4 regions of the Paenibacillus sp. J14 genome follow, and region 4 is predicted to be linked to each of the others. Evidence: riboswitches for the same ligand, from Rfam matches in the RefSeq annotation. Region 4 holds a riboswitch; each other region holds the start of a gene.
The links. Region 4 has a riboswitch for cyclic di-AMP ahead of M891_RS0100860 (APC family permease). Riboswitches for the same ligand answer to the same signal wherever they lie in the genome.
Positions count from the first base shown of each region.

Region 1: it holds a riboswitch for cyclic di-AMP, as region 4 does, so the genes downstream of both, M891_RS0117745 (3D domain-containing protein) here and M891_RS0100860 (APC family permease) in region 4, are expected to answer to the same signal.
Region 2: it holds a riboswitch for cyclic di-AMP, as region 4 does, so the genes downstream of both, M891_RS0119925 (TrkH family potassium uptake protein) here and M891_RS0100860 (APC family permease) in region 4, are expected to answer to the same signal.
Region 3: it holds a riboswitch for cyclic di-AMP, as region 4 does, so the genes downstream of both, M891_RS0108685 (KamA family radical SAM protein) here and M891_RS0100860 (APC family permease) in region 4, are expected to answer to the same signal.

Region 1 is NZ_JADQ01000053.1:13,243-17,457, reverse strand. It holds gene rsmA (16S rRNA (adenine(1518)-N(6)/adenine(1519)-N(6))-dimethyltransferase RsmA) at 1-9, opposite strand, end outside; gene rnmV (ribonuclease M5) at 15-560, opposite strand; gene M891_RS0117745 (3D domain-containing protein) at 709-1,845, opposite strand; cyclic di-AMP (ydaO/yuaA leader) riboswitch at 2,291-2,505, opposite strand; gene M891_RS0117740 (TatD family hydrolase) at 2,708-3,481, opposite strand; gene M891_RS0117735 (HD domain-containing protein) at 3,498-4,215, opposite strand, start outside.
Region 2 is NZ_JADQ01000070.1:5,616-9,830, forward strand. It holds gene uvrC (excinuclease ABC subunit UvrC) at 1-122, shown strand, start outside; gene M891_RS0119920 (type II CAAX endopeptidase family protein) at 82-1,794, opposite strand; cyclic di-AMP (ydaO/yuaA leader) riboswitch at 2,146-2,312, shown strand; gene M891_RS0119925 (TrkH family potassium uptake protein) at 2,379-3,722, shown strand; gene M891_RS0119930 (potassium channel family protein) at 3,740-4,215, shown strand, end outside.
Region 3 is NZ_JADQ01000017.1:52,638-56,852, forward strand. It holds gene M891_RS0108680 (methyl-accepting chemotaxis protein) at 1-1,270, shown strand, start outside; gene M891_RS0108685 (KamA family radical SAM protein) at 1,343-2,524, opposite strand; cyclic di-AMP (ydaO/yuaA leader) riboswitch at 2,687-2,828, opposite strand; gene M891_RS0108690 (cobyric acid synthase) at 2,852-4,215, opposite strand, start outside.
Region 4 is NZ_JADQ01000002.1:19,819-24,033, reverse strand. It holds gene M891_RS0100860 (APC family permease) at 24-1,841, opposite strand; cyclic di-AMP (ydaO/yuaA leader) riboswitch at 2,001-2,178, opposite strand; gene M891_RS0100850 (threonine aldolase family protein) at 2,419-3,534, opposite strand; gene M891_RS0100845 (methyl-accepting chemotaxis protein) at 3,771-4,215, opposite strand, start outside.

The DNA of each region.
Region 1 (4,215 bases), on a different contig from region 4:
TATGCTCATGGTTCTTAAACTCCTTTGCTTTCCAACTCGGCTAACGCAGCTGCAAACTCCTCGCGGCTGATCCGGAACACGGTTAACCGCTTGTAGAGCTGCTTTCCGTTACAATATCCGATACCCAGCAGCTCGCCCAGCGCTTTTCGCCGCGCCGCCGCTTGCGGGTGCACGATTAACCCTGCGTTTATCAAGTCTTCCCAGGTGATCGCGGCCTCTACTCCAGGCGCTTCGCTGCGAACCCGAGATAACGCGGCGCGAATCGCCTCCGGCGAGGCGTTCTCCACCCCGATGTCGCCTCGCTTCGTCGCCTCCGCCTCCGGCAGGAAAGCGTGCTTGCAGCCCGGCACCCGTGCGGCCACAATTTTGCGAATCCGCTCCCCGGCATGGTCGGGGTCCGTAAAAATAATCACGCCCCGGCGTTCCTGCGCCAATGCGATTTTCTTGAGCACAGCTTCGCCGATCGCCGAACCTCCGGTCTCGATGGTATCCGCCTCTACGGCGCGCTTAATGGCCACGGTGTCGTCTCGACCCTCCACCACGATGACCTCTTTGATCATGATTTTGTCTTCCTTCCTGTTCTTGCTTGTCTCCACCAGAATAACAAAAAGAAGAGGATCATTACATCCTCTTCTAATCCACTGTCTTATTCATCATCCTAATACTATCTCATTCCCTCCGCATTGTAAAACGAAAGAGAACGAGACCTTAGTTCAATTCCGGCTTCGTCGGACCGATCACGTAGACGGTGCGGCCCTTCTTGCGGCCGAATTTCTTCGCATCCTTCAGACTATCAAAATACACATCCATCTTATGGCCATCGATGGCCCCGCCGGTATCCTCTGCCTTACGGAAGCCGATTCCTTCGATGTATACCCACCAACCAAGCGGAACGACGTCTTTATCCACCGCAATCGTTCTGCCTTCCGTCACGCGGGTACCCGAGGCCGTGCGGGTGCCAATCCCGTCTTCTTCCGCCGAATACGCGGTTAACGTAACATTTTTCAAGACTTTTTTATATTTGAATGAGACGCCACCTTTGGTCGTCGTTCCGCTGATGTTCACCGTATTTCCCTTACGGCTGATGCTGGCCGACAGAACCTCGGTAGGTTTCTTCGTACCGACTGCGATCACCTTCGGCTGAGCTTCTTTGGAGACCTCTTTGCCGAGCCAACGCTTCGCCACGAATTTTCCGTCTTCGTAAGTTTTCTCAATGTTGTGAATGACCAGACCTTCGGAACCTTCCTGGATCACTTTCGTGGTGCCTTTCAGCAGCTTATCGTCCGACGTTTTGACCACGCTAAAGGGCACGGCCTCCTTCGTCTGCACCGTTTGCTTGCTGACCCGAACGACCTTCACATTCAGGTTCTCGGTAACTTTACTGTCCAATGTCGGAGTCACCTTGTCGTCTTCACCCAAAGTGATGCCGAGCTCGGACAATACGCCCTCGACTTTGCTTTGCGTCGTGAAGTGGACTTTCGTATTGCCGTCCGCGGTCACACTGACCGGCTTCGCGCGTACTATGACAATGCGGTCACCGTTCTTCAGCGAGCTTTCCAGCGGGAGGGATACTGAATCCTTCGCACTGAGCTTAATCGATTGTTCCTCCAGCAGATGAGCTACACTGGATTGGGTTGTCTCCACTGACTGGACATTCCCGTCCACGATCAGGGATACTTCCTTCTGTGCCTGGCTATACAGCCAGATTAGGATGATGATGATTCCCGCGATGGCCAGAACGCCGACGAGCGCTATCTGACGTAAATTCTCATGCTTCCATCGCATTGCGTAAGACATGCTGGATGAGCGTGATTCATGGGTCTCCTCTTTGCGGAAAATGCCCATTTCTTCCGTCCTCCTTCATAGTCCCGCCGTCTAGGTCGATGCATGATAACGATTGACGCGACTACAGTTACTTTTTACAAAACGCCTAAGGTAGTCAAAAAGTCATCTTTTGATCACGAAGCAGGTCAAGAAGTGAATTCGGCATCGAATCTTGAATTCAGCCGGGCCTTCCGTTGCTCACGTACTCCCATGTACGCTGCGCTACTCAGTCCCTAGCTTCATCCAACCTTCTCGGTGCTGAAAACCTGACTTTTTGAACACTGATCTTAAATTTAATCCTAAGCGTTTTGCATCCTTGACCAGTCTCTCCTGCTTGTCGTCACCTCCTGTTTTCCAACAGTATGACGACCCTATTACTTTTATTCAAAACAAAAGAAGCCGGGAGAAAGAGTTAGAGGAACTCCTTCGTGGCTTCTTGAATGTCTTGGGTGTAATAGCTGCACGAGTGACCTCTCTTATTCGCTTACGAGGTTAGCTGTCGGGTTCGGGCGAAAGAGAGCCGCCCTTTCTCAGTACATTCGCTCATGGCGCAATGACCTTGAATTCACCCCATAGACCCTGGAAAGAAATCAAATACGAACGCGATTAGGCTGCCGCCAACCTGCAATTCGTATTGGTTCCCCCGTTCTCCGTCATAAGGAGATTCAGCGAGACTGGTTCATGGAACCAAGCATCGTATGGTTCAGTCCAAAACGAACCGAATCGATACTGAAAAGATTCTATCCTGTTTCGATGCAGGTTGTAAAGGAGTAATCAACCACGTTTTTTTAAAAAAATGGTTAAAAAAATGTAATGACCTTGTTTTTGAGGGTTAAAAAGCATTAATCTTTCCGAAATCCTCTTTATTTCATCCGTTTTGCTCTCAAATACTCGGAATTCCAAATCGTTCCAATGCATTTCGGGTGGTAATTTCCGCGATTTCCTCAAAAGTAACCCCTTTGAGCTCGGCTGCCATTTCCGCAACCAAACGAACATGAGCAGACTCATTTCGTTTACCACGATATGGATGCGGCGTTAAATAAGGGGAATCCGTTTCGATCAGCAAACGGTCCATCGGCGTCTTGGCCAACACTTCCTTGGGTTGTTTTGCATTTTTAAACGTAATCGGCCCGCCAAACGACAAATGAAATCCCAAATCTAGACACATTTTGGCAATTTCCCAACTGCCGGAGAAGGAGTGCATCACGCCTCCAACCTCGTTGGCCTTCTCTTCCCGAAGGATGCGAACCACGTCTTCGTGAGCGTCCCGATTATGAATGGAAATCGGCATACCTAAGCTGCGAGCCAGTCCAATTTGCTGGCGAAAAACCTTATGTTGAACGTCCTTAGGGGACGTATCCCAATAATAATCCAGCCCAATTTCTCCGATGGCGACGACCTTCTCATGCTTGCACAATTCTGCAATCCAGTCCAAATCGCCCTCTTGCATCGTAATCGCGTCTTGCGGATGCCATCCGACCGCGGCATAAATGAAGTCATAGGTCTCTGCCAGCTTCATGGTCGAAGGGATTGTCTCACGGTTAAATCCGATGTTGATCATCCGCGTAACCCCTTGTTCCACAGCGCGCGCGATCACTTCCTCGCGGTCCTCGTCAAATTGGGGAGCATCCAAATGCGTATGCGTATCAAATAACATAAACCTTGTCATCCTCCTATTTCCGTTGCTCGAAAATGCGGGCTACCGGGCGAGGCAGCCGCTCCATTACAGCACACAATTTATTATCCGGATAGTACAAATGCGTCTTCCCCCGGTGTAATCCGCTGATCGACCGCACGATATCCGAGACTTCCGAAATTTCCCGCAGCCGCTCCTGCCGGTCCAACAACAAAATTTGCTTCTGCCAAACCCCGCCGTCCGGACGGAACACATCATACGGCAGATCCGTCGGAAAATCAATTTCCATGTCGTATTCAGGTTCAAGACCGACTTGTCTAAAGGCGTTCCGAATCTCGTCCAGCATTTCCAGCTCCGATGAATCTAATTCTACATATTTATACAGCTTACGATTCAAAAACCGAGAACATAAATCGCTTAACCGCTCGTCGTCTTCTCTCGTCCACTGCATGAAGGTCGTTTGCATCAGCGCTTCGTCCAGCTGCAAATAATCGGTTACGCTGATATCCCCTTGAAATAAGTTCGGTAACGGATGCGGCAAGAAGCAAAAAGAATGCCCGCTCCGGTATAATTCCTTAGCCCGACGCAAAATTTGCCGAAGAATGATCTCCGAGCTCCGCGTCACCGGGTGGAAATAAACCTGCCAATACATCTGATACCGCGACATTAAATAATCTTCCACCGCATGCATCCCTGATTCTTTAACCACAACCCGCCCTTGAAAAGGTCGAAGCATCCGCAAAATCCGGTCCATG
Region 2 (4,215 bases), on a different contig from region 4:
GATCGTTGAAAAAAATAAAAGAGGCCTCCGTCGAAGACTTTCGGCCTCTTTCTATCGGGGATAAATTAGCCCGTCAAATTCTTAATGCCCTTCGGGACGAAGATCCGCCAGAGGAGTCGTAAAATACGGCTCCTCTTTTGGTTGCGGCGGCGGGGTCTTTCGTTCCTTGCTTGGCGGGTTAAACAAGTAAATCACATACGCCACGATCGCCGGCAAGGCGATATAGAACAACCCGGCGACGATATTCAGCGCTCCGCCCATAAACATCAAGCTTAGGGCCATCAGAATGCTGTCGAAGATGACATGCGAGAAGACAACGGTCGCGAAGCCGTAACGCAGGAACACGAAGCTGAACAGCAGTCCGATAAAGGTTAATTCGATCGGGCGCGAAATGACCGGATAAATCGGGTACAACGTGTGGCCAAACGCCCAAATTAAGGTCGACAACAGGCAAGCGATAAAGGTGCTGCGGAACATTTTCTTCAGCATCGGGATCCCGAAGAGGCGATACACCGCTTCTTCCCCGATCCCGGCCACCCAAGCCAGCAGCGGGAACAATACCGGATATACCATGTTGTACGGCGATTGCGTTGCATCGGTCGTGGACCAGGTATGAATCGTTTGCTCTAAAATGAAGAACACCACAGATTGAACGCCTAACAGGATCAATGCCCAGGCATACCCATCGCCCACAGAGGTCAGGATGGAACGGCCATACCCTTCTTCCCTTGATCTTGCCCAGAGGTTGATCCCGTTCTTCCGCCACAGTCCGTCGCCGCCCACCAGCGAGAAGTACACAGAAGCGGCCAGGAACAAGGTCACCAGACCTTGGAAGAAGAGGCCAAAGACAAGTACACCGGCTTCAAGGCCGTCTTTTTGGAACACCGGAATCATGTTGATCGTTCCAATCGTCGATAACACGAAGTAAGCCGATGCCAGGAAAATTCCCCGCTTAAACGAGGTATGAACTCGCGTCAGCGCGCTGTAGACGATCGCCAGAATGGCCAGCACGAACGTCAACAGGGCATAACCCGCATAGGTAAGCCAGCTGGCGATTTTGGTCTGCCCGGCAACGTAGTCCAGATGTGCCTGAGGTACACTAAAATAGCTCTCTAACGAAGAAACCTTACCGTATTCGAAGCTAAGCTTGATTTCCGCCTGCGATTCACCTAAGGTGTAGCCTTGGATACGGTAGAGGAGGCCTACATCCCCTTCACCGGAGGCCAGCTCCAGATCGCTTGGTTTAAATCCGAAAGCGTTCAGGTAAGGCTGTGCCAGCTCCTCTTTCTCCGCTAGCGAGAGATCCCCTTCCCATGCCTTCATGGAATCGGTCGTTTCCGATCCTACATCCAGCATCATCTGCTTGGTGGCGTTGCTGGAGGAACTAATCTCCTCGAAGCCAACGACTTTACCCGTGGTCATATGAACATCTACGGTCACCGCGCTTAACGCTTCAGTGGGATCCGTGTAACGGACACGAAATACATCATAGGGAAATTGCTTGTCATACGTTTTTAAGTATGGGGCGAGCAGATCGGCTTTGGTTAAGTAACCAAACAGATCGGAACGCGTTTCGTATGTAATTAATGCTTTATCCTTCGCGGGATTCGGCAGGTCGATCCCAAGTACCGATTGGACAAATTCACTTGCACTGGCGGCTGCTTCTTGTTTGCTGATCACCTCATTCGATTGCTGCAACTGCAACGATTCCGAATCGGTGGTCGGGAACAGTTGAACGGCCACGAACACAATGAATCCGAGGGCGGCCAGCAGCCACAGATTTTTGGTCTTCATCCTGCGGCGGCCATTTGACGTCAAAGGGGAATTCACTCGCAAAACTCCTTTGTGATTAAGTTGAAATAAATTCTGGGAAACGTACTCTTCTTAATAATATGAAGTATGTTTTTTGATCAAGTTCGTCAAAGTAAAGATAACACAGCAATCCCCCCTGCGCCAGACGGAGGGCAAAATTGACGAGAAACGGCAAAAACTTCGGCAAGTCTACGCATCATTTAGATTGGGGGGGAAGTTGATCTGCACAATCCCTGATTTCGTCTTTTTCGGGTCTTTTTCTTGAAAATAGAGCTTTGTGGTGGGACGCAATAAGGGATATAATCCATTTGACGAAAAATGAATGAAAACAATTGAAAAGATTGGCCGAATTTCGTAATGAAAACGGGGGAACCGTACATTTTGGGGTGAATTTCCCGGAGCTTCAACTTCTTACATGGGAGGATGAAGCGTCCGCGAATAGGGCAACTGGGCATGTCCGAATCCGTCAGCTAACCTCGTAGGCTTGTGCATCAGGAACCAAACACCGAAAGGCATTGGATTTCCAGTGCTTTTTTCTTTTGTTCTTTTTTCAGGAAGACGATGAGGTGAACGCGTTGAATACGAAGAAAATAAACCTTTCTCCGCCGCAGGTATTAGTGATTGGGTTTGCCCTCATCATTTTGCTGGGAAGTCTGCTGCTTATGCTTCCGATCTCCGGGACGTCCGGGGAACCGACGCCATTTGTTGATGCATTGTTTACGGCAACTTCGGCAACTTGTGTAACGGGGCTGTTTGTAGTGGATACGGGAAGGTATTTTTCAACTTTTGGCCACATCGTCATTATCTTGCTTGTCCAAATCGGGGGGCTTGGCTTTATGACCATGGCTACCTTGTTCTCCCTCGTCCTGAAACGGAGAATCTCGCTGAAAGACCGTCTCTTGCTCCAGGAAGCGATGAACCAGAGTTCAATGGAAGGCATCGTTCGCTTAATTCGCAAGGTGCTGGTGTATTCGCTGCTGATTGAGTCCGGTGCAGCGGTGTTCCTTACCCTCCGCTGGGCCTTTGATATGCCGTTTGGCCGGGCGCTGTACTTTGGAATTTGGCATTCGATTTCTATGTTTAATAATGCAGGATTTGATCTATTTGGAGAATATCGCAGTTTAATCCCCTACGTGAACGATCCTTTGATTAACATTGTATCCATCTTACTTATCGTGTCCGGCGGTCTTGGTTTTATTGTCTTGTCCGATCTGGCGGAGTATCGCAAGCATCGCAAATTGTCGCTTCATTCCAAGGTCGTGCTGTCGATGACGGCGGTCCTGATTGCGATTGGTACGATCGTCATTTTCGTGTTCGAATTCACGAATCCACGCACGTTGGAGCCGCTTAGCTGGAGCGGCAAAATCTGGGCTTCTTTGTTCCAATCGGTCACGCCGCGTTCGGGAGGGGTGGTTACCCTTGATACCGGTTCGCTGCGTCAGGCTACGCAATTCTTCATGATCATCCTGATGTTCATTGGGGCTTCGCCTGGCTCAACAGGGGGCGGGATCAAGACGACTACCTTTACGATTCTTATCGGTGCGGTGATCTCCATGATCCGTGGACGGACGGATTTGGTGTTATTCCGTTACCGGATGGCTGAGGAACGGATCTTTAAGGCGCTGACGATTACGATGATGGCGCTGTTTGTCATCGTTGCTGTAGCGATGGTATTGTCCACTACGGAAGATGCAAATTTCCTCTCTATCTTGTTTGAGACGACCTCCGCTTTTGGAACCGTTGGATTGTCGATGGGCTTAACGGAGCGTCTGACGGATTTTGGAAAAGTAGTGATTAGTCTTACGATGTTTGCCGGACGGCTGGGGCCTTTGACGCTCGCCTATGCGATTGGTCCAAGGAAGGGGAAAGAGTTGTATCGCCATCCAGAAGGTAAAATCATTATAGGATAAGGGGAAAATGGGCAAAAATGAAAAAGCAGCAGTTTGTGGTCATCGGCTTGGGGCGGTTCGGCTCGAGTCTAGCCTTGGAATTAATGGAGTTAGGATATGAGGTTCTGGGCATCGACCGGAATGAAGAGATCGTGGAAGAACTTAGCGATCGGCTCACGCATACCGTTGTCGCTGATGCCACAGAAGAAGAGGTGCTGAAGTCGCTGGGGGTTCGCAATTTTGATTGCGGCATCGTGGCGATTGGCACCGATATTCAAATGAGCATCCTGGCGGCCATTCTCCTTAAAGACCTGGGTATTAAAACGGTAGTCGCCAAGGCGATCTCGCTTCTGCACGGCCGGGCTTTAGAGAAGCTGGGAGTGGATCGGGTGATCTATCCGGAACGCGACATGGGGATTCGTGTGGCCCATCAGCTGGTTACTCCGAATCTGCTGGATTATATTGAACTGTCGAAGGAATACAGTATCGTCGAGATGAACGTTCCGGCATGCTT
Region 3 (4,215 bases), on a different contig from region 4:
CAGTGAGTTGTATACCGACAAATTCGGCTCGCACAAAACAGCTTTCATCGCGATTCCCGGCAGCAAAGCGATGCTCGCCGTGGGCCTTGACGCTACCTTCATCGATAAGAAGAAAGACCAAATTTTATACATCTGTATCGGCATCACCTTACTTGTCATTGTGGTGGGCATGGCCGCAGCGTATTTTGCAAGTACGCGAATCACGAAGCCAATTCGCAAGCTGGTGAAGGTCACGGAGCAAATGGCTGGCGGAGACTTCCGTCATACCATCGAAGTGAAAGGACATGACGAAATTGCCCAACTCGCCGGAAGCTTCCAAACGATGACGCTTCAGCTCAAAAACATGTTCGCTGCAGTGATGCAAACGTCCCAAGTGGTCGTAGACGGATCTGAGAACTTATCCCGATCGGTGACAACGTTTGAAGATTTGATTGCCCGTTCCAATGCAGCTACGAAGGAAATCGAAGCGGGCAGCATGACGATTGCTTCCGCAGCAGCCGAAAACGCCCGTGCGATGGAAGAAATTTCGCAAGGTGTACAGCATATTGCGTCTTCGTCTGCCGAAGTCACGGAACGGATTGGACAAGCTGCAGAGGAGGCTGACGCCGGAAATCATTTGGCGCAAACAGCGGTTACGCAAATGCAGCATGTCGAAGATGCGGCTAATCGCACGTTGGAGCATATCCGCACGCTGAATGATCGTTCCGAGTCCATTTCGAACGTGGTAGGTACCATTACAGAAATTACGAAGCAAATTAATATTTTGGCGCTGAACGCGGCGATTGAAGCTGCACGTGCCGGCGAACACGGCAAAGGCTTTGCTGTCGTGGCCGAGGAAGTTCGTAAGCTGGCTGAACAGTCCCGCCGAGCGATGGAGGAAATCGGCGAGAACCTGCTCAGTATCCGAGAAGAATCGGAAAATTCGGTCAACGCCATGCAGCGGGCCAGCGAGGAAATCGTCTCCGGAACCGAACGGGTGAAGCAAGCGGGTCAAGCGTTTGAACAATTAACGAAGCTGATTCAGAACGTGAACTTGACGATTCAATCGGTTTCAGCCTCCACCCAAGAGGTATCTGCCGGTACCGAGGAAGTCACCGCATCGGTAGAGGAATCGGCCAATATTACCGCCAAATCGCTGGAGAACATGGAGCAAATCAGCAGCTACTCGCAGCAACAGCTGGACGAAATGGAAGCGCACGCGCGTACAGTTCGCTCACTGTATGAGCAGGCGTTGTCGTTGCAGGAATCGATTGCAAAATTCCGGATCTGACTCTAAAAATAAAACGTACCCTTCACGTTCCCCTGATCGGGGAAACGGAAAGGGTACGTTTTGTTTTATCCCTTAAATCGTCACTGGGCTTGCAGAAGCCGCATCTTCTGTTGTCTGATCCGATTGCGTATCCGCCTTCGAATCCAGCTTCTTTTCCGGCTTCTTCCAGTACGCTTCACTGCCTGGCAAATCGTCAAACCAGGTCGCATCATCCGGGCAAGGCAAAATCATAAACTTGCCGTATTCACCGTCCCGGGACTGATGATACTTGAGATAGGCCTGCCCGTTTTCGATAGCCAGGATTTCGATTTTTCCTGAAGAATGACTCATCGATAATCGCACGCGCTTTCCAAGCCCTGAAGTACGGGCTTTCGCTTCCTCTACTAGCTCATACGCTCGTTTCAATGGGATGACAAAGTCAGCATTTCCGGCTACGGGACGATTAATAAAGAAATAGTACGGAGTGACGCCAGCCCAAGATAAGCGATCTAGCAATTCACCAAGCACGGCCGCATCATCGTTGATGCCTTTGAGAATCGGCGTTTGATTGACCACGATAGCCCCGGCGTCGTGCAGCGCCTGGAACCCTCTTTTGGCCTCAGGGGTAATTTCGCGCGGATGATTGATATGCGCCATAACATAAATCCGTTGATCAACGGTGGAGAACTCCCGAATCAGATCCAGCAACTCCGGATCTTCATAAATACGCATAGGATTAAACACAGGAATTTTGGAACCGAGGCGGATGATTTTTACATGCTCAATAGCTCTTAGCCGCTCGAGAATCGAACGCAGCTTTCTGGTCGCTAAGATCAAGCTGTCACCGCCGGTTAACAGGACGTTATTAATCTCCGGATGCTGTGCGATGTACTCAATGCCAGGTGTGACATCCGCCATCGCTTCCTTCACATCGTTGCGGAATAACCGTTTACGGAAGCAGTATCGGCAATAGGAGCCGCAAACCTCGGACACAATCAGCAGCGCGGTCGTTCGATATTTGTGCTGGCAGCCAGGCACCACGTAGTTCGCCGCTTCGTCAGAAGCGTCCCAGCGCCCATATTCCTTCAGTTCTCCCGTATTGGGGATCACCAACTTGCGGATCGGGTCCTCCGGATCATTCCAGTCGATCAAACTCAAATAGTAGTCGTTCACCCGAAAAACAAATTTGTCGGTAATCGGTTTCAAGTCCTGCCGCTCCTGCTCGGACAACTGGCTCACCTTGGCAATATCGGTGATGTACTTCGGACTAGCCATAAATCCTCTCCTCCTTTATTAGTACGATGCGTAAAGAAGAAGCTCGAAACTTGCAGTGAATGCGAGTACTCCGCCGAATGCTCGGGTCAAAGGTCTTGCAGAACGCAAAAAGACCCCGCTTCAAAGAACAGGGTCATTAAATGATGACTGAAATAATATTAAAAATGACCCATCCACTGCAAACGAGGTTAGCTGACGGGCTCGGGAAGATGGTTCCCTACGTTAAACTTGCAACGATTCGCCCCAAAAGATTGGTTCCCCCGCTTTTCGACTTTACCCATCGAAAATTAAGCGTACTTTTATCCTACCTTATCCTTACCCAATTTGTCAAAGCTTACCTTGGATCCCAATAATGTCGTAAATGAGATTCATGCGCAAATGCCTGCGAACCTGCTCCGCTAACCGATCGAAGGCTTCCTCCTTCCGTGAGGAAGAAACAAAGGTGACGTTCAAAGGTTCCAGCCCTTTGCTCGTACGCAGTCCGTCCAGCCAAGCACGTCGCCAGGCATCATTATGGAACACTCCGTGCAGATACGTCCCAAACACCCTGCCATCGGCGCGGGCTGCGCCTTCCGGATGTGTTTGCGTCTCAGCCTGTTCTAACTCCGGGGCTGTCCCTGACCCTTGTACTGGCTCCTCATTGACCCGAAGCATAAATAAGGGACGAGTGTCCCGCAACTGCTGGGTTGATCCGGCATGAATCTCATAGCCTGAGATCGGCAGCTCCTGGTTCTGAGGATGCAATGCGATCGGATGGTCCTCGCACGTATATCCGTGCACGCGCACCGTTTTTTTACCTGGGAGAAAGGTTGTAGCCAAGGGGAGCAGGCCCAGACCCAATGCCGACCTCGGTTCATTGGACTCTACGCCTTCAGGGTCATGCAGTTGTTCGCCCAGCATTTGATATCCGCCGCAAATTCCGACCAGCTGGGTGTGCGTCCCCTCATCGATCAGGTTGCAAACTGCCCCTGCCAGCCCTTGCCCGCGCAAAAATTCCAGATCGCTGATCGTATCCTTGGTCCCCGGCAAAATCACCACATCGGGATGTCCAAGTTCTGACAGCTTGCTTACATAACGTAACGATACGTCCGGTTCGGCTGCCAACGGGTCAAAATCCGTGAAGTTAGAAATATGCGGATAACGGATAACGGCGATATCCAGCTCCTGCGTTGCGGATGGCGCTGAACGAGCTGGATAGGTATCCAGGACAACGGAATCCTCCGCTTCGATCTCCAGATTATTTAGGTAGGGGAGAACTCCAAGTACGGGGATTCCGGTCCGCTGCTCCAGCCAATCCAGGCCAGGCTGCAGCAGAGACAGATCGCCGCGAAACTTATTGATAATGAACCCTTTTACGCGAGCGCGTTCGTGCGGTTCAAGCAGCTCCAGGGTACCAACAAGAAAGGCAAACACCCCGCCACGGTCGATATCCCCCACCAAAATCACGGGAGCATCCGCCCATTCGGCCAAGTTCATGTTAACGATATCCCGTTGCTTCAGGTTGATCTCCGCTGGGCTTCCAGCCCCCTCGATCACCACAATGCCATGCCTATCGCGGAGCCGACCGAGCGCTTCCATGACCAGCGGCTTGGCGTGGGGCAGAAACTCCTCACGATAATCAGATGCGCTAAGGTGACGGTAAGGACGCCCATGTACAACAATCTGCGAGTGCATGTTCCCAGTTGGCTTGA
Region 4 (4,215 bases):
GCGACGGCTTCGGGGGAATTTGCTTATTTTTGCAAATGATAAGGTACAGTCGCAATGACGATATCTTTCTTGTTAAACAAATAAGCTCTAAGCAACAAGCTCGACTGATTATGCAAAATATTCTGCCACCAGTGCCGAGGAATAAACTGAGGAATCAGGACGGTAATGTGATCGGTCTCCGCCGTTTTCCATTCCACGGTATCAATGAACTTCATCAGCGGCCGGATAATGCTGCGGAAGCTGGAGCGCAGCGTAATGAGCCGAACCCCCGGATTCCATTCCTCCCACTTCTTCTCCATCCGTTCGATGTCCTCATCATCAAATCCGACATACACCGCAACAACGTTATCCGTCAGCGATTTGGCGTAGCTTAACGAGTTCATCACGACACGGGTAACGCCCGCCACCGGCACGACGATCGTGCTGCCCTTTATGCAAGGTTTGTCTTTATCGATGTCAATCCGAAGCTGGTCGGCGATATTGATATAATGTCGATGGATCTGGTAGAAAATAAACATCACGAGCGGCAAGAAGATAAATACGAACCAGACATGTGAAAACTTCGTGATAATGAAGATGAGCGTAATGCCCAGCGTCGTCAGCATGCCAATCGTGTTAATCGTAAACCGGAACACCCAACCTTGCGGCTTGCGCTTGATCCAGCGCACCATCATCCCCAGCTGGGACAAGGTGAACGGAATAAATACCCCAACCGCATAGAGCGGAATCAGGCTTTCCGTGTCGCCGTGGAATCCAAGAACCAGCAGCGCCGAGGTTACGCCCAGGAAGATAATTCCGTTTGAAAAGCCAAGCCGGTCACCGCGCACCATAAACGCATGCGGCATGTATTTGTCCTTGGCGAGCATAAACGCCAGCAGCGGGAAGGCCGAATAAGCCGTATTGGCGGCCAAAAACAAGATTAACGCCGTAATACCTTGGATCAAGTAGTACAAGCTCCCTCTCCCAAAGGTCGATTCAGCGATTTGAGAAATCACGGTGGCCTTCGGATCTGGAGCAATGCCGTACCAATAAGCCAGCGTACTAATCCCAATAAACATGGTACAGAGAATAACCCCCATCATCACCAGCGTGGCTGCGGCATTCCGTTCTGCCGGTGGCTTAAAGTTCGGAATAGCGTTGGACACCGCCTCAACCCCAGTTAAGGCCGAGCATCCCGAACTGAACGCCTTAAGCAGCAGGAACAAGCTGACATTGGATACGGCCGTCCCAAACTCCGGCACACTGGCATGAATCCCGCCAGTCCAATACTTGTAAAGTCCCGACACAATCAGGACAAAGATGGAGGCCACGAACAAGTATACCGGAACCGCCAACATCGAGGCCGATTCTGTAACTCCACGCAGGTTCATCATCGTCAACAGCGTAATCATCAACAGGGCGATCAATACCCGTTGATCATGCAGCATCGGGAAAGCCGATGTGATGGCATCCGTACCGGCTGACGAGCTTACAGCCACCGTTAAAATATAGTCGACAAGCAGCGATCCGCCGGCCAGTAGTCCGGTTGAACGCCCTAGGTTATCCATCGCCACGATATAAGCGCCGCCTCCAGTCGGATAGGAGAAAATCGTTTGGCGATACGACAGAATCAGAATCAACAAAAGCCCAAGTACCGCAAATGAGATCGGAATCGAATACCAGAGAGCGGAAAATCCCGCCGCCATCAGGACGATCAGAATCTGCTCGGTCCCGTATGCCACGGAGGACAATGCGTCCGACGACAACACGGCCAGCGCTTTAAGTTTGCTAAGCTTTTCTCCTTCAATTTCAGTGCTTTTCATCGGTCTGCCAATCAATATCCGTTTCAGTTTGCTTCCCATGATGAGATCCTCTTTTCATTCGCAAAATAAACCTTCGATCCTGATCCATTCTTACTCCTATAGGGCTCTCATGCATGCAGCGAACAACGCAAAAAGGCCGCAGGAAAGCTGGACCTTCCCGCAGCCGCTTTGAAAAAAATCTCAAGCGTCACCGCGACAATTCCCTCTTTCGGACGCTTACGGAGTTAGCTGACGGATTCGGGCACGAAAGCAGCCCTACGCCGGTTTGGCTTACTGGCCAAATCAAGCGATTCACCCCGGAAACCGCCTCATTGGGCGAGTTTCATTGGTTCCCCCGTTTCTTTCTGCATGAGAAAGAACTCAGCGATCAGGTTTTGTCATATCAATTTTTGTTACGGATGAATCATACTCCCCGTCTGAAGAAGTGTAAAGAAGAGGGAAAGGCAAATTCGCCGAGAAAAGAGATCGGCCTTGTTCGAGGAAGCGCATACATCACTCTCTTGCATTCATTATTGCGAGCAGGCTTGAATTATCGAAGCATATATGCAAAAAAACACCGTAAGGAACGACATCAAATCGCATCCTACGGTGCTCTGCATCTCAAACAAATCCAAGTTTAAAGCGAAAGTCCCTTCAACTTCTTATCCAGCAGCTCGAACGCTAGCTGCAGCCGATCTTTCGGCACCTCACTGTAGCGGTCTCCGATGCTGATTTCAAAGGCACTTCCCCCATCCGCTTTCTCTTTCAAGAACGAGGTGAAACCAACCCCGGTTTCCCGATAGACTTCAATCAGCACGGACTCCAATCGCTCCTTGGGAACGTCCGAATGCACATGGAACATGTTCGACACCGGGATCTCCGGAACGGTCTTCATCCGATGACATTGATTAAACAGACTGGAGAGCTCTTGTGCTTGCTGATAATACTTTTTCATCTTTCCGACACGTTTCTCATAATAGTAATCCGCACTGAGAAAATAAGGATACAAGCTGATAAGATCCCCGCCGTGGCGCCTTTTCCATACCTTCGACTCCTTCGTCAGCTCCGGATCCCCGGCCAATATGGCTCCGGCAATCCCGCCGATCCCTTTGTAGAACGAGATATAGACGCTGTCGAACAGGGCGCAAACCTCAGCGGCGGTTTTTTCGTAGTAAGGCAACACTTCAAACAGTCGGGCTCCGTCCAGATGCAGCTTGATGCCTCGCTCCCGGCAGTAGGTGGATATAGCTTCAAGCTCTTCGAACGGCGGCAGTTGACCGCCGATTTCACGCTGCGGCAGCTCCAACAGCAGGCATGAGACATCCTCTGGCAGCTGACGAACGTCCTCCATCTCAATCAGCCGATCTGGATCCGCCAAGAGAATCGGCTCCAGCCCGTGCAGCTCCTTCAACCCGTCCTCCTCATGAATCTCCAAATGGCATAAAGGATGATAGGCCACACGTTTGGACCCTTTGCGGTCACACCATATCCGCAGGGCAATTTGCTGCGCCATTGTACCGCTCGGAAAAAATACAGCAGACTCCTTACCAAGCACTGCAGCCATTTTCGCTTCGAAAGCTTCCAGCGCTTGCCCTGAACCGTACATGTCACTGTCTACCCCGCCGCTGATCTCGGCAAAGGCCTGCTTCAACACTTCTACATTGCGTTTTCCGTGGCCCGCCACTTGATAAACTGTCCGTTCAAAGGCTGCCTTCAGTGTCCGCCTATCCAGTACTCCATCATTTCCATACATGCTCCTCACCGCTCCTCTCCCACGCTGTCTGTCTAATTTCAGTATGATCATGCTTATTATAACGCCATTTGAAGCAGGAAACGATGATCCAGATTGATCGGAGGGGCGAAGCAGTCTTATAGGACCCCTTCTGCACATTATCCCTTTCATTCAGTGTGAAGAAATCGAAAAGATGAATGATGAAATAGTAAAAAGAACGCCTGCAAAAGCAAGCGCCCTTTCTAATTGCTATGGGATTAAAGCTTGAACACGTTCGTCAACCCGTTCATATTCTCGGACAGTTCGACCAATTTACAGGAGGTCTGCTCGATATCCCCAAAGATCTGCTCCTGCGTACCCAGCTGATCTTGAATAACGCCAGAGACTTGCAGGCCCGACTCGATCGTGGTGTTCACATCCTCCAGCGTTGCGGTCATTTCCTCCAGCGCAGCGGCTTGGGTGGTAACCCCGTCGGAAATATCGTTCAACATGGCGAAGGTGTTCTCGATATTATCGATGATTTGCTCGATATTAACCTTCACATTCTCGGATTGCGTGACGCCTTGCTGCACCTTCTCTTCCGTCTGAGCAACCGCAGACACGACACTGCCAGTACGAACTGTCATATCTTCGACCAAGCTGCTGATTTCCTGAAGGGAGTGATTCGTATCCTCGGCTAATTTCCGGATTTGCCCGGCTACC